DNA from 4 places in the Priestia sp. ABM2_011 genome. Region 3 is predicted to be linked to each of the others. Evidence: riboswitches for the same ligand, from Rfam matches in the RefSeq annotation. Region 3 holds a riboswitch; each other region holds the start of a gene.
The links. Region 3 has a riboswitch for cobalamin ahead of ACXAE4_RS18045 (ABC transporter substrate-binding protein). Riboswitches for the same ligand answer to the same signal wherever they lie in the genome.
Positions count from the first base shown of each region.

Region 1: another riboswitch for cobalamin. It lies ahead of ACXAE4_RS26280 (HoxN/HupN/NixA family nickel/cobalt transporter); the one in region 3 lies ahead of ACXAE4_RS18045 (ABC transporter substrate-binding protein).
Region 2: another riboswitch for cobalamin. It lies ahead of ACXAE4_RS14705 ((2Fe-2S) ferredoxin domain-containing protein); the one in region 3 lies ahead of ACXAE4_RS18045 (ABC transporter substrate-binding protein).
Region 4: another riboswitch for cobalamin. It lies ahead of ACXAE4_RS03490 (ribonucleoside-diphosphate reductase subunit alpha); the one in region 3 lies ahead of ACXAE4_RS18045 (ABC transporter substrate-binding protein).

Region 1 is NZ_JBSWUB010000001.1:4,996,130-5,002,124, forward strand. Features, by position in the region: gene ACXAE4_RS26275 (M20 family metallopeptidase) at 1-583, opposite strand, end outside; gene ACXAE4_RS26280 (HoxN/HupN/NixA family nickel/cobalt transporter) at 815-1,612, opposite strand; cobalamin riboswitch at 1,746-1,928, opposite strand; gene ACXAE4_RS26285 (organic hydroperoxide resistance protein) at 2,034-2,453, opposite strand; gene ACXAE4_RS26290 (undecaprenyl-diphosphatase) at 2,605-3,198, opposite strand; gene ACXAE4_RS26295 (response regulator transcription factor) at 3,389-4,081, shown strand; gene ACXAE4_RS26300 (HAMP domain-containing sensor histidine kinase) at 4,085-5,431, shown strand; gene ACXAE4_RS26305 (PepSY domain-containing protein) at 5,504-5,995, shown strand, end outside.
Region 2 is NZ_JBSWUB010000001.1:2,717,432-2,723,426, forward strand. Features, by position in the region: gene brnQ (branched-chain amino acid transport system II carrier protein) at 1-577, opposite strand, end outside; gene ACXAE4_RS14690 (cation:dicarboxylate symporter family transporter) at 965-2,236, shown strand; gene ACXAE4_RS14695 (M42 family metallopeptidase) at 2,344-3,381, shown strand; gene ACXAE4_RS14700 (hypothetical protein) at 3,734-3,892, shown strand; cobalamin riboswitch at 4,039-4,217, shown strand; cobalamin riboswitch at 4,336-4,515, shown strand; gene ACXAE4_RS14705 ((2Fe-2S) ferredoxin domain-containing protein) at 4,617-4,997, shown strand; gene cobJ (precorrin-3B C(17)-methyltransferase) at 5,011-5,995, shown strand, end outside.
Region 3 is NZ_JBSWUB010000001.1:3,354,518-3,360,512, forward strand. Features, by position in the region: gene cobD (threonine-phosphate decarboxylase CobD) at 1-572, opposite strand, end outside; gene cbiB (adenosylcobinamide-phosphate synthase CbiB) at 547-1,533, opposite strand; gene ACXAE4_RS18040 (adenosylcobinamide amidohydrolase) at 1,538-2,146, opposite strand; gene ACXAE4_RS18045 (ABC transporter substrate-binding protein) at 2,235-3,194, opposite strand; cobalamin riboswitch at 3,454-3,586, opposite strand; gene ACXAE4_RS18050 (thioredoxin family protein) at 3,677-3,991, opposite strand; gene ACXAE4_RS18055 (YpjP family protein) at 4,180-4,782, opposite strand; gene ACXAE4_RS18060 (class I SAM-dependent methyltransferase) at 5,163-5,942, opposite strand.
Region 4 is NZ_JBSWUB010000001.1:640,176-646,170, reverse strand. Features, by position in the region: gene ACXAE4_RS03495 (ribonucleotide-diphosphate reductase subunit beta) at 1-234, opposite strand, end outside; gene ACXAE4_RS03490 (ribonucleoside-diphosphate reductase subunit alpha) at 251-2,494, opposite strand; cobalamin riboswitch at 2,628-2,813, opposite strand; gene menC (o-succinylbenzoate synthase) at 3,092-4,195, opposite strand; gene ACXAE4_RS03480 (o-succinylbenzoate--CoA ligase) at 4,199-5,662, opposite strand; gene menB (1,4-dihydroxy-2-naphthoyl-CoA synthase) at 5,745-5,995, opposite strand, start outside.

The sequences.
Region 1 (5,995 bases), 1.6 Mb from region 3:
CTTTGCGCGACGTTTTTAACGCACCTGAACCCGCCACCGCAGGTTCTGCTACTAGCACTGCTTCACTTCTTTGTGCTTCTTCTTCTATATATTTTTTAGAGGAAATTGATCCAATCTCTTCATCTGAATTGCAAAAAAACACAATTTTTTTATCCAGCGATAAGCCAAGCTCTTGAATCGCTTTAATCGCCCATATAGATTGTATAATGCCGCCTTTCATATCTAAAATTCCCGGACCATAAAGCTTGTTTCCTTCTGTTCTTAGACTCAGCCTTCCCTTTTCCCATACCGTGTCAAAGTGACCGATAATTAAAAGCTGCTTCTCTCCTTCTCCAATCGTAAATTTCAAGTGGTTTCCTACTTCTTTTTCTTCTATGATTTCATACCCTACGCCTAAACGCTTCTGAAACAGCTGCGTTAAATACATTCCACACTGATCCACTAACTCTTTACTGTAGGACGGTGATTCTTTTTTCACAAATCCAACTAAATCTTCGAGCATCTCTTGTTCATGTTCTTTTAAATAACTAAATACGCTTTGTTCTACCATTACCTGACTCAAATCAATTCCTCCTCCAAACAACCCCTGCTGCTTGTGCATTCATTGCTTTTATTTATCGTACGTATGAGTATGTTCTACGTTTCACATAACGACCTTAAATTATCCTTAATTATAATGGTTTTCAGACAATTTTCCATCCTTAAAATACAGATAATACTTTAACTTATTCATAACCGACCGAAAATAGCCATAAACTTCAACAAATTTATACAAAAAAGCTTCAATCTTCAACAGATTAAAGCTTTCATTTTATTAATTGACATTTATTTTGATATTTTTCCCTTTTGACTTCACACTTACAAATACAAACATAGACACTAAAAAAATAAACAAAATAACGCCAACCATTTCAAAGTTTACTTCGGCCCATGGATTAAAGAAAGTGAATGCTAAGTAGAAGGACACCCCATATGCGAGGATAACAATAACCCAGCCCATCAAGCGGGAAGCAGATTGCCCAAACTTACTCGATTCATTCACCATTTTATGTACAATCAGTGAATCGATTGTATCTGTCAGCATCATACCAAACATAAATACTAGTCCTAATAAAAGCGGCGTATATTTGCCTGCGTTCCCTACAGCTAGAGACCACACGGCCGTTTGACTGACCGTTTCAGCTGCTAGGGCAAACAGCGCTCCTACAAGAATAATTAAAAAAGGATTCGTTGTTCCTTTTGCGATTTTCGGAATAAACTTCCCTTTTAACCCGCTCACCTGAAACTCTTCTTCTTTGTTTTTAGTTCGAAGCAAATGATATGTGTTTAATGTCCCAATCAGAAAGAGAGAGATGATAGATACCCAAGATGCAAAATGATCGAAATATGCTGGAAACGTAAAATTCTTCATCACTACGCCCAGCACCCCGGCCGTGACGGCCACCATTCCTCCATGACCGAGTGAAAACAGCGTTCCGACCCACGGGGCAAAACGGCTGCCCATTCGCCAATTATATCGGGTCTGGCCATCAATAAAAGCTAAGTGATCTGCATCTAATCCGTGCCTGATTCCTAATAAAAAGACAAGTAAAAAAACTGATAAACCTTCCATTTCCTACACTCCTTTTTTTAAAATAAAACGTAAAAAAGCCTCAATTCTATAGAAATTGAGGATGTGTCGGCATATGAAAATAAACAGTAATTGCTCACTGCGTACCTTGATACACCGCCTCTTTCCTAGAAGAGTCAAGTGTACAGAATAGGTAGGTCTCCTGGCTTGAGATCATCATTTTCTACCGCCTTCCCCGTTTTGAGTGACGATAAGATAGAAAACTCCCTGCTTACAGTGGCTGGACCGCTCGAGATTTGCACTCGATTCCCTGTTACCTCTTACGCTATGTAAGAGCACCTAAACTGTGCGAATGATTCATTTTCTTCCTCATTATACTAGTACTCCTTACAAATGAATAGAGAAAATTCAAATAAAAAAGCCCTGCTAAGCTTTACATGCTTAACAGGGCTTTTTAAAGCAATTAAACTACTTCTACCGTTACGTCTACGTTGCCGCTGATTGCTTTTGAATACGGGCAGTATGAGTGGGCTAGGTCTACATATTTTTTAGCTGTTTCTAAATCTAAGCCTTCGATATGAGCTTCAAGCGCTACAGCAATTTTTACTCCTTGATCAGCTTTATCTGGAAGCAGCTGAACCGTAGCTTTTACTTCACTGCTTTTAATTTCTACGTTATGTTTTTTCAACATAAATTCTAACGCACTGTTGAAACAAGCACTGTATCCAGCTGCAAATAGCTGCTCTGGGTTTGTTGCTGTTGTTGCTTCTCCACCAAGCGCTGGAGGTGTTGCAACGTCTAAATTAAAGATATTATCTAAAGAATGAACTTCTCCTGTTCTTCCACCTGTGTTAACGACTGTCGTTTCATATAAAGCTTTCATGTATAAATCTCTCCTCTTTTTTAGTAATTTTATTAAAATTTTTTATTTATCGTTTCTGCAATTTAATTGTACACAATTTAATTTTAAAAAACAAGTGTTAAATACATTAAAAATTTCCCAATAAAAAAAGCCGCGTATATGCGACTTTTTCTTAATAATATTGAGACTGTTCGTCATAAGCTGATTTTCGAAAAATAGACAAGTTGGTAATAGCCCTCATCAGTTTCGTATTAAAAATAACATAATGAATAAACAGCGCCAGCACGCAGCCTAGAATAGCTCCTGTTAACACATCGAATGGATAGTGAACGCCAACCCATACGCGTGAAAATGCAATGAGTGCACCCATGACAACCCACATGCGCCCTGAACGTTTGAAATGCAGCCAGATGGTAAAAGTGATAACTAATGCAGATGTAGCATGATCGCTTGGAAATGAAGAATTCGCGGCGTGATCAATAAGCTGATTCACGTGGTGAGAGATAAACGGACGATCTCGATAAGCAAATAAACTAATCACTTTATTGATAATGACTCCTGTGGCACAAGCACATAAAGCTTGAAATGCTACAACACGGCTGCCGTTTTTATTAATAAGTAAAAACAAGCCGAGTAAAACAATAAGTACATACTGGGCATAATCTGCAAAGAATACCATTAGCGAATCTACAAACTTCACATGCGAGGCATACTGATTCACCGCATGGAAAATGGTATAGTCTACTGAATTAATAGCTGATAACATAATCGAAATCCTTTCTTATTTTTAAATGTCATTAGCTATCTTATCAGTTTCTTGGGAAAATGAACATTATTTCTCGGGCTATTATTGATATATTTAGTAAATAACCATTGATTTCCTTATCATTTATACACCCCGAATCTCTCCATGCTATAATGTACGCAACTATACATAGACACAAGGGGGAATTTTTTTGAGTAAAGGCAGAATTTTAATTGTAGAAGATGAACGCAAAATTGCTCGTTTGATTCAGCTCGAGCTTGAACACGAAGGGTACGAAACGGGCATGGCTTATACAGGGACAGAAGGATTGGCAGAGTTTCAAGCACATGATTGGGATTTGCTGCTTTTAGATGTGATGCTTCCTGAATTGAGCGGACTCGAAGTACTGCGTCGCATTCGAGCAAACGATGATCAGACGCCCGTTATCTTATTAACCGCTCGAGACGCCCTTCCTGATAAGGTAAGCGGACTAGATTTAGGAGCGAACGATTACATTACAAAGCCCTTTCAAATTGAGGAGCTTTTTGCACGTATCCGCGTCTGGCTTCGCCATCCTGCATCAGCATCTCCTGCTGAAAAAGAAGCAGATACTCTGCAGCTAGGAACTTTAGTTGTGAATGAAAAAACGCGAGAAGTCACGCGTGAAAATGAAGCTATTGAGCTGACTCCTAAAGAATATGATTTGCTTGTCTATATGCTTCAAAACAACAATCAAGTGCTAAGCTTTGAACAGCTTCTTACAAACGTGTGGGGATTTGATTACTACGGCGACACGAATATTGTATACGTATACATTCGTTATTTGCGCAAAAAAATTGATGCTCCATTTTCAACACCCTACATTCAAACAGTGCGGGGCGTTGGCTATATGCTTAAGGAGTAGCTCATGAAACTGCAAACAAAGATTATCCTTACATCAACTGTGCTGCTTTTTATTCTGCTAGTGATTGCGAACAGCTCGATTTACTTCATTTTCAAGAAAACCATGGAAGACAATGCAATTGAACGTTTGCAAGCAGAAACAAGCAACGTAACACATGGTCTAAAACAAACAAGTTCGACGGTTAAACAAGCCAATTTGCTTCGTGCCTATTTGCCTCCTAACGGAATGATTCGTATTTTGCCTAAATCAGGGAGGCCTTTAGTTGTATCGGTTACTGATCAAACGAAAGAGCTTCAGGACTTATCCTATTCTTATTATTCAAATGAACAAACAACCATCAAAGAAGACGACGGCCACCTATACGCAATTTCGCATACTCCGGTCATTTGGACGAACGGTGAAGTCGTTTCTTTAGAAGTCACGGAACAACTCGAAGACGTGGAACAATCTTTACAGACGTTAAAATTCATCTTGCTTATTGCCTCTCTTGTTATATTAATTCCGACCATATTTGCCGGACGGCTTTTAAGTAAAATCATTTTGCGGCCTATCAAATCTCTTATTCATACTATGGAAGAAATTCAAGTGTCTCGCACATTCAAAAAAATCGCTCTCTCTTCCTCTTCTAAAGATGAGTTAGATCAAATGGCCAACACCTTCAATAATATGATGGATTTATTAGAGGAAAACTATAAAAAGCAAGAGCAGTTCGTATCCGATGCTTCTCATGAATTAAAAACACCCCTGACCGTGGTAGAAAGCTATGCCAATATGCTAAAACGATGGGGGATGAAGCGTCCAGATATTTTAGAAGAAGCCATCGAAGCCATTCACTCTGAGTCTTTACGCATGAAACAGCTTACGTCTCAAATGCTGGTGCTTGCGAAAGATGAGTCGCAGTGGGAGCTTCACATGGAACACGTAGATGCGGCGGCCGTCTGTAACCAAACAATCAAGCATCTAGAACAAGCTTTTGAACGAACCATTTATTTAAATATAAAAACGGATCATCCCGTCGTAACAGCGGATGAAAAACGCTTAAAGCAGCTGCTGTACATCCTCTTAGATAATGCCATTAAATATAGTGAAAAAGCGGTAGAGGTAACCATAACAAGAAGCGAAAGCTTTATGATTACGGTCACAGATCAAGGAATTGGTATTCCAAAAGAAGATTTATCAAACGTGTATGAACGCTTTTTTCGCGTAGATAAAGCAAGAAATCGAGAAACCGGTGGTTCAGGGCTTGGGTTATCCATTGCTCGAAAGATTGTAGAAGCCCATAGCGGACGTATTGAGATTAGCAGCGATGAAGGCAAAGGGACATCCGTAACGGTTTGCTTTCCTCTTTGATTTCTCACCGTTTCTTAGAGATTTTTAAGAATTGCCTGCTATACTATTTTTCATAATACTGGAGGTGAATGTATGAAGAAAACGGTGCTTTTTATACTTATCTTTCTTGCTGTTGGTTCAGCTTGCTTTTATGGAATAGCAAAAGCAATGAATCGATCTGATACCATTTTATCCGAGTCTGAAATCAGCCGTATGATTCAGCAGAAATATGGCGGCACAATTGAAAATGCAAGCTTTTCTCAAAAAGATGATGAACCGATTTATCTAATTACTTTGCTTAAAGGTGATATTCCATACCACATCACAGTAAATGGAGAAAATGGAGAAGTCCAGTCATTAATCAAACAAAAAGTAGAGAAACAAACGTCTACTCAAACTAAAAATGATACAGAAAAAGAACAAAAAAAGAGCGAGCAGCCACCCGTTTCTCCTACATCCGACGAGCCTCTCATTTCAATGGAACAAGCAAGAGATATTGCTTTACAAAAAGTAAAAGGAACGTTTTCCTCAGTTGAAATAGAAGAGGAAGAAGGCCAAACCTTCTACGAAGTCGAAATTGATCAG
Region 2 (5,995 bases), 640 kb from region 3:
AGCCTTTGAAAAATGAGTGTGTTGTATAAGCTTCGCTTGGTGCTTCGAACTTTCCAATTGGGTTCACAACGGCTACAACTACCAATATTCCAATAAACGTTAATTTAATAGGTGTTAAAACTTTTCCTACTAAATCGACAATTTTCGCAGGATTTAGCGAAAAAAAGCACGTAATCGTAAAGAAAATTACCGTGAAAATGATAAGGGGAAGGTGACCTGAATTTTCTGATAAAAAAGGCTTAACGCCAATTTCAAACGAAACACTTCCCGTTCTTGGCATTGCAAAAAGCGGTCCGATTGCCAAGTATAAAATCGTAGTAAAGATAATACCGAAAGCTGGGTGTACGCGACTAGCTAAAGACTGCAGATCCTCTTTTCCGGAAAAACCAAATGCGAGAACGCCTAGCAGAGGCAGACCTACACCCGTTACTAAAAATCCAGCATTTGCTGACCAAATATTGCTTCCAGCAGACTGACCTAACATTGCAGGGAAAATTAAATTACCTGCGCCGAAGAATAGGGCAAAAAGCATAAAGCCAATAACCACTATAAATGAAAAAGGAACTTTGTTTGACACATTAAAACCTCCAAAATTATAAATGCTTTTTATTATCGTGTTGAATAATTAAAATTTTCAGAATTTTATATTCGAATAATAAAAATAAACATGTATCGTATTATACTAACCTAAAATGCATATTTCAATATAAAATTTTATTTTTTTTATTTATTCGCTGAAATAGCAAAAATAGAAAAATACTTAGCAAAAAAATCTCAGTGTACAACAATTATTTGATATGATAAAACAGAACCGTGGCTTTTAAAAATTTGCATGTGCGGCCTTACATCCTTATTAGTAAAGAACTGTTTACATAAGGTGCTGTAAGGATGTATATTTATACACGGTTCGTTGAACCGCATATGCTCGATGGGTGAAAGTCAACTGTGCGAAAGGAGCAAGAAAGTGAAAAGGTTAGGTCTAGCAACTCAGATTCTAATTGGACTGATCTTAGGCGTAGCTGTAGGTGCTATCTTTTACGGAAGCGATACGGCCATTTCTATTTTACAGCCAATTGGAGACATATTTATTCATTTAATTAAGATGATTGTCGTACCGATCGTGATTTCAGCATTAATCGTAGCGGTCGCAGGAGTAGGCGATATCAAAAAATTAGGTAAGCTTGGCGGAAAAACAATTCTTTATTTTGAAATTGTTACAACCATTGCGATTGTAGTGGGGATTATTGCCGCGAACTTATTCCACCCTGGTGCAGGGGTTGATATGGGACATATTGAAAAAAGCGATATTTCTCAATATGAGGCAACGGCAAAAACGTCTGAAAGTACAGGGATTGCTCAGGAGCTTCTTCATATTGTTCCGACAAACGTCTTTCAGTCGGTAGCAGAAGGCGATCTTTTACCAATCATTTTATTTTCCGTACTGTTTGGTGTAGGCGTAGCTTCGATTGGACAGAGAGGAAAACCTGTTTTAGCCTTTTTTGAAGGCGTCTTGGATGCAATGTTTTGGGTAACTAATTTGGTGATGAAATTTGCTCCAGTAGGTGTATTTGCACTTATTGGTGTTAATATTATAAAGTTTGGTGTCGGATCACTTATTCCATTAGGGAAATTAGTGTTCGCCGTTTACTTCACCATGATTTTCTTTGTGCTTGTGGTTCTTGGAATTATTGCTAAAATGGCTGGAACAAGCATGTTTACGCTCATAAAAGTGTTAAAAGACGAGCTGCTTCTTGCTTTTACAACAGCAAGTTCAGAAGCCGTTTTACCATCTCTTATCAAAAAGATGGAAGACTTCGGTTGTTCTAAATCGGTTACATCGTTTGTTATTCCAACAGGCTACACGTTTAATTTAGATGGTTCAACCATTTATCAGGCGCTGGCATCGCTGTTTATTGCTCAAATGTACGGCATTGACCTTTCCATTATGGATCAAATTCAGCTCCTTCTTGTGCTAATGTTAACCTCAAAAGGGATGGCTGGTGTACCAGGGGCATCGTTTGTAGTTGTACTTGCTACGCTTGAATCTATGGGCTTCCCTCTTGAAGGCATGGCATTTATTGCAGGAATTGACCGCATTCTTGATATGATGCGTACCACAGTTAACGTAGTAGGAAATGCTTTAGCTGCAATTGTAATGTCCAAGTCTGAAGGCGAGTTTGATAAGCAAAAATCATTAAATTACACAAATGAATTAAAGAAATCAAACATAGCTTAAAACAAAAAAGCCGGGCAGCTGCCTGGCTTTTTTGTTTGGAGCTGCCTGTTATCTTTTTTGAAACATATGGTAAAATAAAAGAAATGAGAGACAAAGGAAGTGTCATAATGACGGAAACTGTTCAGTTAATTAAAAAGCTTGTTTCGATTCCCAGTCCTTCTGGAAATACAGAAAAGGTGATTTCATTTGTCGAAGACTATGTAAAAGAGCTAAATATTCAAACGTATCGCAATCGAAAAGGAGGCTTAGTCGCTACCATTCCCGGTAAAGATACGGATCATCACCGCATGCTGACGGCTCATGTCGATACATTAGGTGCTATGGTAAAAGAAATCAAACCGAGTGGACGTCTGAAAATCGACTTGATTGGAGGGTTCCGCTACAATTCCATTGAAGGAGAATATTGTGAAATCGAAACGTCAGCAGGAGAAGTATTTACAGGGACCATCCTTATGCATCAAACATCTGTTCATGTGTATAAAGATGCAGGTAAAGCTGAGCGAAATCAAGATAATATAGAAATTCGATTGGATGAAAAAGTACATAGCGCAGAAGATGTTCGCAGTCTTGGAATTGAAGTCGGCGACTTTGTTTCGTTTGATCCTCGTGTAGAAATAACAAAAAGCGGTTTTATTAAATCTCGTCATCTCGATGATAAAGCAAGCGTAGCTTTATTGCTTCAGCTCATGAAAACAATTCAAGAAGAGCAGATCGAACTGCCATACACTACGCACTTTCTTATTTCAAATAATGAAGAAATTGGATACGGAGGAAATTCTAATATTACGCCTCAAACGGTAGAATACTTAGCGGTTGATATGGGTGCCATGGGAGATGGACAATCTACTGATGAATACACCGTGTCTATTTGTGTAAAAGATTCAAGCGGCCCATATCATTACGGTTTGAGAAAGCATTTGGTGGAGCTAGCTAAGCAGCATGATATTCAGTACAAATTAGATATTTATCCGTTTTACGGATCAGATGCTTCTGCTGCTATTCGTGCCGGGCATGACATCGTACACGGCTTAATTGGTCCAGGAATTGATTCTTCTCATGCGTTTGAGAGAACGCATCAAGATTCATTAAACCATACGTACAAGCTTCTTTACCACTATGTGCAATCGAACATGGTTCTGCTTTAAGAAAGGAATATTTAATTAGTGTATTTTTATGCAAAACAAAGAGCAGGACGGGACTGTGATGTCTGTACTTTCCTTTCCTAAAAAAGAAGCCGGCTGTCCGGCTTCTTTTTTTAATAAATACTATATATTTTTTTACTGGTGAAGCAACAGTTGGTAAAAAAAGCACCTTTTTTAAAGAGGTATAATACGGCTTAAACCTTTTGTACATTTTGTTCATTTACAGAAGTTAAAATGTTTTTAAATTTTTAAAAGTTTCTTGTGACAAGTTTTGTAGAATGGGTTTTCAAAAGGATATGGTTTCGTCATAATGTGGATATAGCGATCACTACAATAATCGGAGGCGAATCTTTTCATGTGGGTACTGACGGTATATGCTGGAAAAGAAATGAAAATGTTTGAATTTGAAACTGAAACGCAGGCGAGAGAAGCTTTTGCAAAAACAAATGGCTGTAAAGTTCTTTCAGAAGTCGTGTATTATAATGATCCTCATTTAACATTAGTAGCTATATAATGAAAAAACAAGAGCTGACTTTATGCTCTTGTTTTTTCATAGCTTCTTGTATCTTACGAAAAGAATAGAGTTGAAATAAAAAAAAATGTACGCTATGATATGGTAGTTACTTCTATTATTCTGATAGTTTAAAAGGTTCATATATATCAAACAGCAACAGTAAAGATGCCAAGAAGGCTTAATAGGGAAACTGGTGAAAGACCAGTACTGCCCCCGCAACTGTAAGTGTGGACGAACGAGTATAACCACTGTGGAAAAATCACGGGAAGGTTCTCAAGTAGAATGATACACAAGTCAGGAGACCTGTCTTTATTGTGAAGTTTCTATTTCTCCGGGGAGCGGGAAGGGAAACGTTGGCTTAAAGTGGCATTCGTGTACACTTTTATTCTGACGTTTTACCCGCTCGCATATTAGCGAAGCGGGTTTTTCTCGTAGCACAAAACTACATATCGTGCAAAAAAGGTGCGCAATGTTCACATTGCGTTAAATGGGAAGTCTGGTGTGAAGCCAGCGCGGTACCCGCCACTGTGAAGAGGAGCTGATTGCATATGCCACTGTATTCGGGAAGGCGCAATCAAGTGATGAATCGAAGTCAGGAAACCAGCCTTTTTCTAATGCGAAGCTTACCCTACGGGATATAGGTGGAAGTGCAAAAACTTAGTTTGAATTTTTCTGCGCCTCTATCATTGATAGAGGCGTTTTTTTAGTAAAGGAGCGAATAAGTGTGACGACGTGGAACTTAAATGGAACAAAACATCACGTATTGATTTGTAATGGAAGCAGCTGTATGAGAAAAGGTGGAGAAGAAGCCACGCAAGCTATTCGAAATAAAGTGACTGAACTGAATCTAGATGAAGCGGTTCACACAACCCGTACGCGCTGTAACGGAAGGTGCAAAGATGCTCCTGTAGCTATCGTGTACCCTTCAGGAGATTGGTACAAGCAGGTCACTGAAAACGTAGCTCATCGAATTGTTGAAGAACATTTAGCAGGAGGCTGCAGTATAAAGGAATCACTTATTTATGAATATGATCAAAACGGTTTTGTTTCTCCGGAAAAGAGTGACTCCATAGAAGGAATTGACAAAGTAAAAAGTAACGCATAAAGGAGGAGCTAGCATGAAAGGTAAACTGTTAGTTATTGGATTCGGCCCAGGAAGCTTTGAACATATTACACAGCGAGCAAGAGAAGCCATTCAAGAAAGTGATATGATCATTGGTTATAAAACCTATGTGGAATTAATTCAAGGACTATTAACGAATCAGCAAATTATTAGTACAGGAATGACCGAAGAAGTAAGCCGTGCACAAGAAGCCGTAAAGCAAGCTGAAGCGGGAAAAACCGTGGCGGTCATTTCAAGCGGAGATGCAGGAGTATACGGAATGGCCGGCCTTGTGTATGAAGTGTTGATTGAAAAAGGATGGAAAAAAGAAACGGGCGTAGAGCTGGAAGTGATTCCTGGCATTTCGGCTATTAATTCATGCGCATCCCTCCTTGGGGCGCCCGTGATGCATGATGCCTGTACGATTAGTTTAAGTGACCACCTTACGCCTTGGGAGTTAATCGAAAAACGAATCGAAGCAGCTGCACAAGCAGATTTTGTAGTAGCTTTTTATAATCCGAAAAGCGGAAGACGCACAAGACAAATTGTGGAAGCGCAAAGGATTTTATTAAAATACCGTTCCCCCGATACGCCTGTTGGTCTTGTGAAAAGCGCTTATCGTGACCGTGAAGAAGTGGTAATGACCAATTTAAAAGACATGTTAAATCATGAAATAGGCATGCTGACTACCGTTGTTGTCGGAAATTCATCTACGTTCTTTTACGATGACTTAATGATTACACCGCGCGGGTATCAGCGTAAATATACCCTCAACCAAACAGAGCAGCCGCTAAGACCGCATCAGCGACTTCGAAAAGAAGCAGAACCATGGGCTCTTGATCAAGAGGAGACTGTAAAGCAAACGGCTTCAGCTATTGAAGATGTTCAGAACACAAAAGAAGAAAAAGCAGCTTCACGAGCTCTGGCAGAAGAAGCGCTTCAAGCAATTTTAGGTGAAACTACTTCACCGGTCGTACACCAGCCAATTGAGTCTATTTTTG
Region 3 (5,995 bases):
ACAAAATCAATAAATGCTTCATCAATTATTAAGTATGTACCATGATGAGCAGCAGCTTTTACTACTTTCATCCATTCCTCGTGACTATACATAACGCCCGTTGGATTATTTGGGTGACAAATCCATAGTACTTTTATATCCGGAAGAATACTCATAATCAACTCTATATCCCAGCTCCAGCCATTTTCTTCAGCTAAAGGAACGTATGTCACTTCACATCCATACGCTTTACTTGCCTGTTCGTATTCGACAAACGTCGGCTGTACAATCCCCGCTTTCTCTCCTGAAAATAAAGAAGCAATAAGGAAAAACGCTTCAGCGGCCCCATTTGTGGGCAGCACTTGGGCAGCGGAAACATGATGATGAGCTGCAAGTTTATTTTTTAGTTCTGTTACTTCAGGATCAGGGTAACTAAACGCAGCTTCCTTGAATTCGTTCCACTTTTCGTGAAGAACAAGGGGAGCCCCTAAAGGATTTGTGTTTACGCTAAAGTCTTTTAGATGCGACAAATTCTCGGCCCCTATTGCTTTTAAAAAGACATTGGGGTTAGCTCCATGTGTAGGTAATAGCACTAATAACTCCTCCTAACAAAAGATAGAATAACCACGTAGCATAGACCGTCCTTTTCATAATGAAAACAGCTTGTTCAATATGACCGGCTTGCAGGGGAATGAGTGGTTCGCCCATTTTTGCACGATTAGATTCTATGCCTTTATATGTATTAAGCCCGCCGAGTTGAATACCTAAAAGAGCAGCCACTGCACTTTCCCCGTATCCGCTATTTGGACTTGGATGCTTCTTAGCATCGCGCTTAATCAAACTCGTTACATGCCAAAGAGAATATTGGCTTTTTGCTACATTGACAGCGGTCATCACCACTGCAGTTAACCGACTTGGAATATAGTTTAATACGTCATCAGTTTTTGCACTAAAATAGCCGAACAGAAAGTAGCGGTCATTTTTGTACCCAACCATCGAATCACATGTGTTAATAGCTCGGTAAAAAAAGGCTAGGGCTCCTCCTCCTATAAATGCATAAAAAAGCGGAGCTGTAATACCATCACTTGTATTTTCAGCCACGGTCTCTACCGTCGCTCTGGCAATTTCTCCTTCTGACAAACGATCTGTATCTCGTCCCACAATCATGCTTACTTCATATCTAGCTTTCTCCATATCTCCTAGCTGAAGCGGCTTTTGCACCTTATAAGCAGCTTCGCTTAAGGAACGAGTGGATATGGTAGTTGCAATTATTACGCCCTCTACTAAAACACCTAGTATAAAATGAACTCCGTACAAAGCATGGAGAAATAAGAAAGGAACAACTCCTGCGAGCACCACCATACTTATCACAAGAAGCAACCCTTTGAATCGTTTTCCTGCACCTTTATTTAATCTGGAATCCATCCAATAAATCCACTTGCCAAACCAGCGAACGGGATGCGGCCAATTTTCTGGGTCGCCTATGATTCGGTCAATGAGTAAAGCAATCGTCATGGCCGTCAGGTGTGCAATTATCGCTTGCATAATACTCATTTCTTCACCTCTTTCCCTTAAGTGCCTGCTCTAAGCTTATTTTTACCAGCTTGGCTACCGCTTGACCTAAAGCGGTCATAGAGCCTGCATATTCATATAATGGTCCTTGCTGAGACGCTGCAACTGAGATGCTGTCCGTAGATGTTCCCGTAGCAATCGTCTTTGTAGCTGGATCTATGACACCCAGCTGTGACAGCGTTTTTGTTTTGGCTTCTGTAGCGGCAATAAAAAGCTGTAAAAACGCAGCATCCGTAAGCGTGCCTTCCACGAAAAAAAACATATTAATTGTACCGGGAGAGGAATAGAACGGGACAGCTTCGTCAGCTGTAATATCCACTGCGTTTCCTACGCCAGCCGTTATCACGGAAGCTACTCTTACTCCGTAGCCTTCATAACAGTAAATTGCTCTTTCTTTTAACCAAACGGCTGTCATCAACCCTACGATTTGCTCATGGCGCACATTTTCTTTCATCAAATATTGCTCATACTCTAAAGAAGGAGTATCTGAATAATAGTCTTTATGAACAAATCGATTGTAAAAGGTGTCCGTTTCCGTGATGCCTGTTCCTAAAACGCCTGAGCTGTATGTTTTATAAGAAGTCTCGGTTTTCATGATTAAAAGCTCAGGCCGTTCTTCAATTTTAAGATGTGAAAAGGGACCAATCCCCTTTTCAATTCGAACTGGAATATGGTCCCTCTTTTTATTTATTGTACACCTCAGGGTATACTGCTTTTGCTAAGTCCTCTAAGCCATCTACAATACGAGGTCCTAAGCGGTTGATTTTGTTTTGATCAACCTTTTCAATATTCCCCTCTTTTACAGCAGTCATGCTGCTCCAAGCGGGACGCTTCATAATCTCATTTTTGTCTGCATCATACGTTGCGATAATAACGTCAGGGTTTAACTTAACAACTTGCTCTTCAGAAAACTTAACCCAACCCTTTTCACTAGCCGCTACGTTATCAGCACCGATCATAGTAAGCATTTCGTTCATGAACGTACCTTTTCCTGTTGTATAAATCTCAGGAGCTCCCGATACCTCTATCCATACTTTTTTACGATCTTCTTTTGAAATCGTTTTTGCTTTTTTCTTAATTGAAGCTACTTTTTCTTTCATGTCTTTAATTGTTTGATTAGCTTCTTTTGTTTTACCCGTTAATTTACCAATTTGCGTAATAGAATCATAAACCGTATCAAACGTTGTTGAATCTTTTACAACAAATACCGGAATACCCGCACTTTCAATTTGTTTAAATACTTCATCTGAAACGCCCATACTTGAAGCGTGTGCCAGCACTAAATCAGGATTTAAAGCAATAACTTTTTCTGCATTAACGTTCATATCTCCCACCTGCGCTTTTTTCTTTACGCTTTTAGGATAATCATCGTTGCTTGTGACACCGACTAATTCTTTTTCAAGGCCAAGGGCATATACAATCTCCGTATTACTTGGCATTAATGAAACAATTTTCTTAGGCTGTTTTTTCAACGTAATTTCTTTATCACGCGCGTCTTTTACCTTCACTGGAAACGCAGCTTGTGACGTTTGTTCTGTATCTTGCTTCGTTTTTTTATCACTGTTGCTTTGGCTGCCTGCACCGCATGCAGCAAGTACGATGACTAACAGCGCAATAATGGAATACGAAAGCCATTTTTTCATCTAAATACTCCCCCTATATATTGTTCATTGTGAATACGAAACCTCCACGTTAAAGAAAAAGCAAATGATCATGCAAAAAGCAGCGCTATCCCGTTTTTTCCGCTTTGACTATGTATACTGCTCGGCAGCAGCTTCAAAATAAAAAAGCTTTACTTTCAATTGAAAGCAAAGCAGGTAACGTCAAGATAAGCAGGAAAAGAATCCGTTCACTATACTTGATATGTATGTTCATTACCCTGCTTCACCCTTCCTCGAAGGTTTCACAGCTAACAATAAGGCAGGTCTCCTGACTTACGCACAAAGCGCTTACAGTGGCGGGACCGCGCTGGTTTTTCACCAGACTTCCCTTTTCACTCAATCTTTAAATTGAGACCTTATTGCTTTACGATTATTCACTTGTCCTAGTATACCCCACTCATCGAAAAATGGAAATAGCCATTCTCACAAAAAAAGCTGCGAGAATGCTCTCGCAGCTTAGGGAATTAAAGAGTTGCTAAAAATTCACGGACCGCTTCAGGCGTTTTAGCATTTGCACTGTGCAGGTGCGCAATTTTTTCACCGTTTTTATATACAAGAAGAGAAGGAATACCCATTACATTGTTTTCAGCAGAAAGTTCTTCAAACTCATCCTTGTCAATTTTAAACCATGCTTTATCTGTATTTTCGTCAACGATTTCATCAATAAACATATCCAAACGTTTGCAATCAGGACACCACGTTGTCGTAAAAATCCCAACGCTTAGTGTTTCATTCTTAATTTGTTCGCGAAATTGTTTTTCTTCCGTAAATTGTTTCATTGTGTTACCTCCAGCGTCTATTCGTTCCTTCCTACAATTCTATAGTAAGAAGTCTGACTTCATTATAAACGATTTTTTTATCGTTGTGCTAATGTTTCAGCTTATTTAGACCATAACGGTTTTAGACGTAAAAAAATGCTAGCTTAAAAAAGCTAACATTTCGAAATTGTAGAATGTTGTGTCTATTATCAGCTGAACCACTTAGGCGGCATGTTTCGGTTCCAATAAATTTTCCCTAAATCATAATGCTTTTGAAAATTATCTGCGGCCGCATGATAGTGAAAATTAAACCAGTATCCATCTTTTGGAGGATTTTCACGCCGTACATGAAACCGTATTAAGTCCTGACCGGTTTCCCGGTCATATACATGGAAAATCTTTTCACCGTAGCCAGCAGCAGGGTGCTCGCTTATCTCGAGATTCTGAATTGACTGTTCACGTTCAGTGCCAATGTCGGTCAGCACTTCTTCAATTTTAGGTAACACTGCTTGACGAAATTCATCTTCAATGACAGGACCAATTTTTGTTCCGAATTTTTCCACTGACTGTTTTTCAGCTGATTCCATTGCATACGTAACAAATGATGAAACGTCTTCATATTTTGGTTCTTCATATGGCAAATGAATATCTTCTATAACAGCTGTAACAGGAGTTGTTTCTCTTACATACCCTGCTTTATGTTGCTTGTCCGCTTTTGCATCATCAACGTATAAATATTCTGGTGGAGTGACAAGCCCAAATGTAAATACTGTAATAAATACAATTAGCATTCTTTTTATCCATCTAGGCATTCGTATCTTTCCTTTCTCATCTTTTCCCATATGGTCTTTTCATATTGTAAAATTCATTATCATAACTCACTAGGTATTGTAACATACTTATTAATTTTTTACCTATATTTGCTTATTCATTTATGCTGTCTACGGGCATTTGACGACTTTTCAGTTAGCACCTTCCTTCTTCTGTTTGAGGTTGTCACACCGAGCGGAAACCTATACAAGATATTCCTTTTTTGCTGGATGCTTAAACACAAAAGTATTTTTATGTTCAAAAATATATCATACTTTTATGAACTTTAGATGAAATTCATAAAAAAAACTTCCAAAACTTTTTAATTCCTAAAAGGTTTTGGAAGTCTTTTCAATGAGCGTAATTAATTTTACTTTTTTGGTTATTTTTGTATATCAATTGTCCCGTAATGAAATTTTGATGTTTTTCGTTTTTGCACAGTAAATCCATGCTCTTTAAAACGACTGCTTTTCCAATGATCTTTTAGCACGACCTTTTGTTTGGCTACTCTTTTTGCTTCTTGTATAGCCATTGGCGTCAGCGTGGTATACAGTGCTATTGCTTTAATACCGTTAATTCCATTCGATTCCTCAATTTGTTCTTGAAACATAGGGTCAAAGTAGACAACATCAAAAGAATTATCTTCACAACACGCCAAAAACGATTCAAAATTTTGATGAACCACGTTTATACGCTTCATTGCATCATTCAACTCTTGTACGTCACTTTCCCAATTTAAAAGTCCTTGTTTGACTAAATAAGCTACATAGCGGTTGCCTTCTAGTCCGACAACTTTCCCGCTTTTCCCTACCGCTGCGCTCGCCATCATACTATCCGATGCAAGACCAAGTGTACAGTCAAGCACGCTCATTCCTTTTTCTAAACCAGCAGCTTCAATAAACGGATCACGTTCTCCGCGCAGCCATCTCTTCACTCTAAACATAGCGGAGTTTGGATGAAAAAAAATAGGTTCCTCTTCGTTTTGAACGTGCAACTCTACTCTATTTTTACCGACAACCAGCACGTCTGCAGCTTCAATATTTTGAAGATCTGCAACAGATTTCTTCTCTCTTGTTACAAAAGGTATACTTAAATCAGCGGCTACTTGTTTGGCTTTTACAATCATCTGTTCATTTGTTCGACCAGCAGTCGTAACAATCACTTTCATAACTCCCCCTACACTGTTTGGCTATTTACATAAAGAAAAAGGATGCC
Region 4 (5,995 bases), 2.7 Mb from region 3:
TAGAAAGCTCTCTTGTTCGTCAGCGGTTAACTGAGGGAACTGTTTAATATCTTGACCCATATTAATTTCAAACGGCGTCCAGAAATTAGCTAGCATACGCTTGTATTTAGGGAACGCCCATGAAAATCGGACGTCATCCCAGTTTAGAATATTGGAGCTCTTGCCGTTGATGATTCCTGTCGAACGGTTCGGAGCTGTTTCGTTCATTAATTCTCGTTTTAACATGCTTGTCATCAATTATTCACTCCTTTTAACTATGACAGCTTTCACATTCTTCAATGACTTCACTTGATGTTGAACGTACGTAATAGGTCGTTTTTAATTTTTCTTTCCATGCCGTCATATGAAGATCCAGCAGCTCTTTTGCTCGGATATCATTTTGTACATATAAATTGAATGAAATAGATTGATCAATATGACGCTGGCGCTTGGCGTTTTGCTTAATGCTCCAGTGCTGATCAATTAAATAAACGGACTTATAATACCAGTTTGTTGCTGGCGATAAATCTGGTGCCGTCACTGGGATTTTATAGTTTTTCTTTTCCTCTGAATAAAACTTACGGAAAATCGGATCAATACTTGCCGTAGAACCCGCGATAATAGATGTTGATGAATTAGGTGCTACAGCCATTAAATATCCATTTCTTATCCCATTGCTTTGAACTTCGCTACGCAGTTCACTCCACGCTTCGCTCGTGTATTCACGTGTTTCAAAATAAGCGCCTGACTCAAAATCTGAGCCTTTAAATAATGGATATGCGCCTTTTTCTTTAGCTAAGTTCATGCTTGCCTGCACGGTTAAGTAAGAAATTTGTTCATACAATTCATCGCAATATGCTACCGCTTCATCTGTCTCCCATGCTATTTTCTTTAAGGCAAGCAAATGGTTCCAGCCAAATGTGCCAAGCCCTACTGCGCGGTACTTTTGATTCGTTAGCTTTGCTTGAAGTACCGGCAAATCATTTAACTCAATAACATTATCAAGCATGCGTACTTGAATTGGAATTAAACGTTCAAGTACATCTTCAGTTACGGCTCTCGCTAAGTTAATAGAAGAAAGATTACATACAACAAAATCGCCCGGATTCTTTGTAATAATAATTTTTCCGTCTTCCGTAATTTCCTCTGTTACGACCGTTGTACTTTGGTTTTGCGTGATTTCTGTACATAAGTTACTGCAGTAAATCATGCCCGCGTGTCGGTTTTGATTAGCTCGGTTAACCGTATCACGATAGAACATATAAGGAGTTCCGGTTTCAAGCTGCGAAAGCATAATGCGCTTGAAGATCTCAATAGCAGGCACTGTTTCTCTTGAAAGCTGTTCATTGTTTACACACTCAGCGTAACGAGTGCGGAACGAACCGCTGCCTTCTTCTTCATCATAAAAATCTTCTAACGAGTAGCCCATCAGCGTACGAACTTCGTGAGGATCGAATAAGTGCCAGTCTTCACGTGCTTCTACTTTTTCCATAAACAAATCTGGCAAACATACGCCAGTGAATAAATCATGCGTGCGCTGGCGTTCATCACCATTGTTCAAACGCGCGTCTAAGAATGAAAAAATGTCTTTATGCCAAACATCTAAATATACAGCAATAGCTCCTTGTCGTTGACCTAGCTGATCGACACTTACAGCCGTATTATTTAGCTGTTTCATCCATGGAATTGTTCCTGATGATACGCCTTTAAAACCTTTTATATCACTTCCTCGGCTTCTAATATGACCGAGGTAGACACCAATTCCGCCTCCATTTTTACTAAGCGTGGCCAAATCTGTATTGCTATCATAAATACCGCGTAAGCTGTCATCAATCGTATCAATAAAGCAGCTAGATAGCTGTCCGTAGCTCTTTCCTGCGTTTGAGAGTGTTGGTGTGGCAACCGTCATATATAGACTAGAAAGCGCCCAGTACGCTTCTTTTACTAATGCTGTTCGATTTTCTTTCTTTTCTTGAGACATCAGCGTCATAGCAATGATAAGAAAACGTTCTTGCGGTAATTCGTATACACGCTTATCATGTGATGTCGCTAAATAGCGATCTGCTAATGTCAGCAATCCAATGTATGTAAATAAACGATCGCGTTCAGGAATAATGACTGAAGCAATTTCATTAATTTCTTCTTCTGTATATGTTTTTAATAGCTGTTTATTATAAATGCCGATTTTTGTTAGTTCTTGAATAAGCTGATAAAACGAACCGTACTTCTCTTTTTTATCATAACCTCGGTTGTCCGCTGCTTTTCGATATAGTTCGTTTAAGTAGACGTCTGCCGCCACGTACGTCCAATCTGGTTCTTCCATTGAAATACGCTCTAGGGCTGCCAAAATTAGTACGTTTGCAACCTTTTCGTCCGTCATATTTTCCTTTACTGTAACAGTTTGAATAACCTTTTCCTCATACAAAGAAAAATCAAGTTGCGTAAATTCTTTTTTTAAACGTTCAATATATGCAGTTAATTCATGTAGAATTGTAGGCTTTAATGTATTCACCATAAATATGGCTCCTCTCTTCACTTCAAAATAAAAAATCGCTCACCGTACCTCGGTGAGCGAATAGAACGAAGATAGAAGAAGACACTAAGTCTTTTCTCAATCCTCGCTCTACCCTCTCACCTCCCGAAGAAGATAAAACGACATAAAAAAGGCAGGTCTCCTGACTTATGCTTCTTTTTACTTTAAGGCCTTCCCATGATGTTTACTCACAGTGGATCTCCTTATTTCATCAGCATTCACAGTTGCGGGGACAGCTTTGGATTTTCACCAAATTCCCTTTTAAGTCTTTTTATCAGACACCTTTTTCACTGGAAAACACAAAATATAGTATTTTATTATTGTTTAACAAACAACATATTGTGTTATGTTATAAACACATTATATAGGACAACTTAGAAAACTATCAACCTATTTTCAAAAATAATTTTGTTTTTTACGATAAAATCCTTCGACTTTTTTCATCAAACTACTCCATCATAACATGTTTTGACACGCTTGATGGAACAATGTGCTCTTTTTAAAAAATTTGTCCTATTTTTCTACTAAACATTGCCAACATCAATAAAAAAACCGTTTTTCATAAAAAACGGTTTTTAATTATTTGTATTCTTTTTCAAATGCTGTGATTGTTTTGATAAACTTTTTATCAATATCGTATCCTATCCCCGGTTTTTCCTTCACCTTTATTACTCCGGCTTCTACCTCTACTTCGGGCTTAATAATATCTTTTTCCCAATAGCGAGACGACGCAGAAATGTCACCTGGTATCGTGAAAGAAGGCAGTGTGGCAAGGGCGATGTTATGAGCTCGTGAAATCCCGGCTTCTAACATTCCGCCAACCCAAAGCCTTACACCGTGTAGGGCGCATAAATCATGAATTTTTTTTGCTACAGACATTCCGCCAACTCGACCGATTTTCACATTGATAATCTTGCAGCTTTTTTGTTCGATTGCATGACGTGCATCTTCATAGCTCACAATACTTTCATCTAAGCAAATCGGCGTCTTCATTTGCTTTTGTAATAATCGATGATCAAGGATATCATCCGAACTTAACGGCTGTTCGATCATCATTAAATTCAATTCATCTAGTTTTTTCAATGAATCACTATCGCTTAACGTATAGGCTGAATTGGCATCAGCCATAAGAGGAATGCTTGGAAATTCATCTCGAATTTGTTTCAGTAGCTCATAGTCAGCGCCTGGCTTAATTTTCACTTTAAAGCGCTTATAACCATCTTTCATATAAGTCTTTATTTGTTCTTTCATGATGGAAATATCATTTAAGCCAACTACCACTCCAGCTTCTACAGCAGGCCTTATTCCGCCAATTACTTCAGCTAAGGGCTTATTTTGGCGCTTTGCATACAAATCCCATACAGCACAGTCCAAAGCTGCTTTAGCCATGTTGTTCCGCTTTAGAGGTTTGAATAACTTTTGAACATCCTCTGGTTTTTGAAGCTGCTGGTGAAGAAGCGAAGGAATTAAAAAATCGTCTAACATATGAAAACATGTCTGAATCGTTTCTTCCGTATACCAAGGAGATGAAAAAGCAACGACTTCTCCCCATCCTGTAAATCCTTTTTCATCTTCTACTTCAAGCAAAATCAATTCTCGATCCTGGACCGTACCATAGCTTGTTGAAAAAGGAGAAAGAAGCTTCATGTCAATTTTATAAAGATGTACTTTTTTGATAATCATCGATTAAATCCCTTTCTGTATGAACGATGATAGCTTCCGGCGTATGATTTTATTAGAGGCCGTTCGCGGCAGCTCCTCTACTCGAACGAAATACTTTGGAAGTTTGTACTTTGCTAAAAATTGTTGAATGTGTAAAGATAACTCTTCATCTGAAACGTCTTCGTTTATAACAATGCATGCTGCAGGAACTTGTCCCCATTTTCCATCGGCTACTCCCGTTACACCGGCCTCTTTAACAGCGGGATGCTTCAACAAAACATTTTCAATTTCAGCTGGATATACATTTTCTCCACCTGAGATAATAAGGTCCGAACGTCTGTCTAATACATATAGAAAACCTTCTTCATCCACTTTCCCGATATCTCCTGTATAGAACCAGCCTTGTTGAAGGGCTTTTTTAGTAGCTTCAGGTTTATTTAAATATCCTTTTGTAACATTTGGACCTTTAACAATGATTTCTCCTGCTTCACGTGTTTCATTTCCATTCTCATCTACAATTTTCATTGCACACGGAAATAATGGTTTACCTGCTGATCCCAGTTTTCGCAAACTATCTTCAGGTGAAAGCGTAACGAACTGTGAAGATGTTTCTGTCATTCCATACGTTTGATAAACAGGAATTTCTTTATTCACACAAGCCTCTAAAATAGTAAGCGGTGCGGGTCCTCCTCCTAAAAGCATACAGCGAAATGTATTTGGGTATTTACGTTCAGCTAATTCATCCAGCATATTCGATAGCATGGAAGTGACAACCGAAATAATTGTTACTCCTTTGTTTTCAATGGCTTCATTCACCGCTCTTGCTTCAAATCGTTCTTCTAAAATGATTTTCATTCCGTAAAAGACGCTCCGCATTAAAATGGATAATCCGCTAATATGAAACAAAGGAACCGCTATAAGCCAGCAGTCTTTTTCATTTAATCCTAAATTAAGCGCTGAACCAATGGAACTCCACCAGTGATTTCCATATGTCTGCAGCACTCCTTTTGGATTACCTGTTGTTCCAGACGTATACATAATGGTGAACGTCTCCTCGAGATTCCACGTTTTCTGAAAATACGTTTCTGTTTCTGGAGAACTTTTTAAAGAAGATAAAGGAAGCTGAGTAATGGAACTTTGGAACTCTCTCGTTAAAAATGCTTCATCCGTAATAAGCAACGACACGTTTGCATCTGTTAGCTGATAATTGATTTCTTCATTTGTCAAACGCGTATTGACGAGCAGCACCCGAGCGCCAATATAAGAAACCGCATGTAAAATCTCAATAAACTCCACGCTGTTTTTCATGCATAAAGCAATGGTATCACCTTGCTTTACACCGTTAAACGAAAGCTGCTGCGCTACTTTTTGAACACGCTTATGAAGCTCTTGAAAAGTAAGCGACGTTTGCAGTGTTTCTACCGCCACTCGGTTTGGCGTCAAATATGCTCTTTGCATAAGCCCATTAGGAATCGTTTGGCCACTCATAAATTTCTCTCCTTTTTATACTAATTAACTAAATCAAATTGAAAAAACAGCCTGATGATAATCACCAAGCTGTTTCAGCTGTTTAAGGGAAACGTGGGAACTGTTGGAAGTCTGGATTGCGTTTTTCCTTAAATGCATCGCGACCTTCTTTTGCCTCGTCCGTTGTGTAATAAAGAAGCGTTGCGTCACCCGCAAATTGCTGGATACCAGCTAAGCCGTCCGTATCAGCATTAAATGCTGCTTTTAAGAAACGAAGAGCGGTTGGACTTTTTTCTAACATCTCTTCACACCATTGAATTGTTTCAGCTTCAAGCTGTTCTAATGGAACGACCG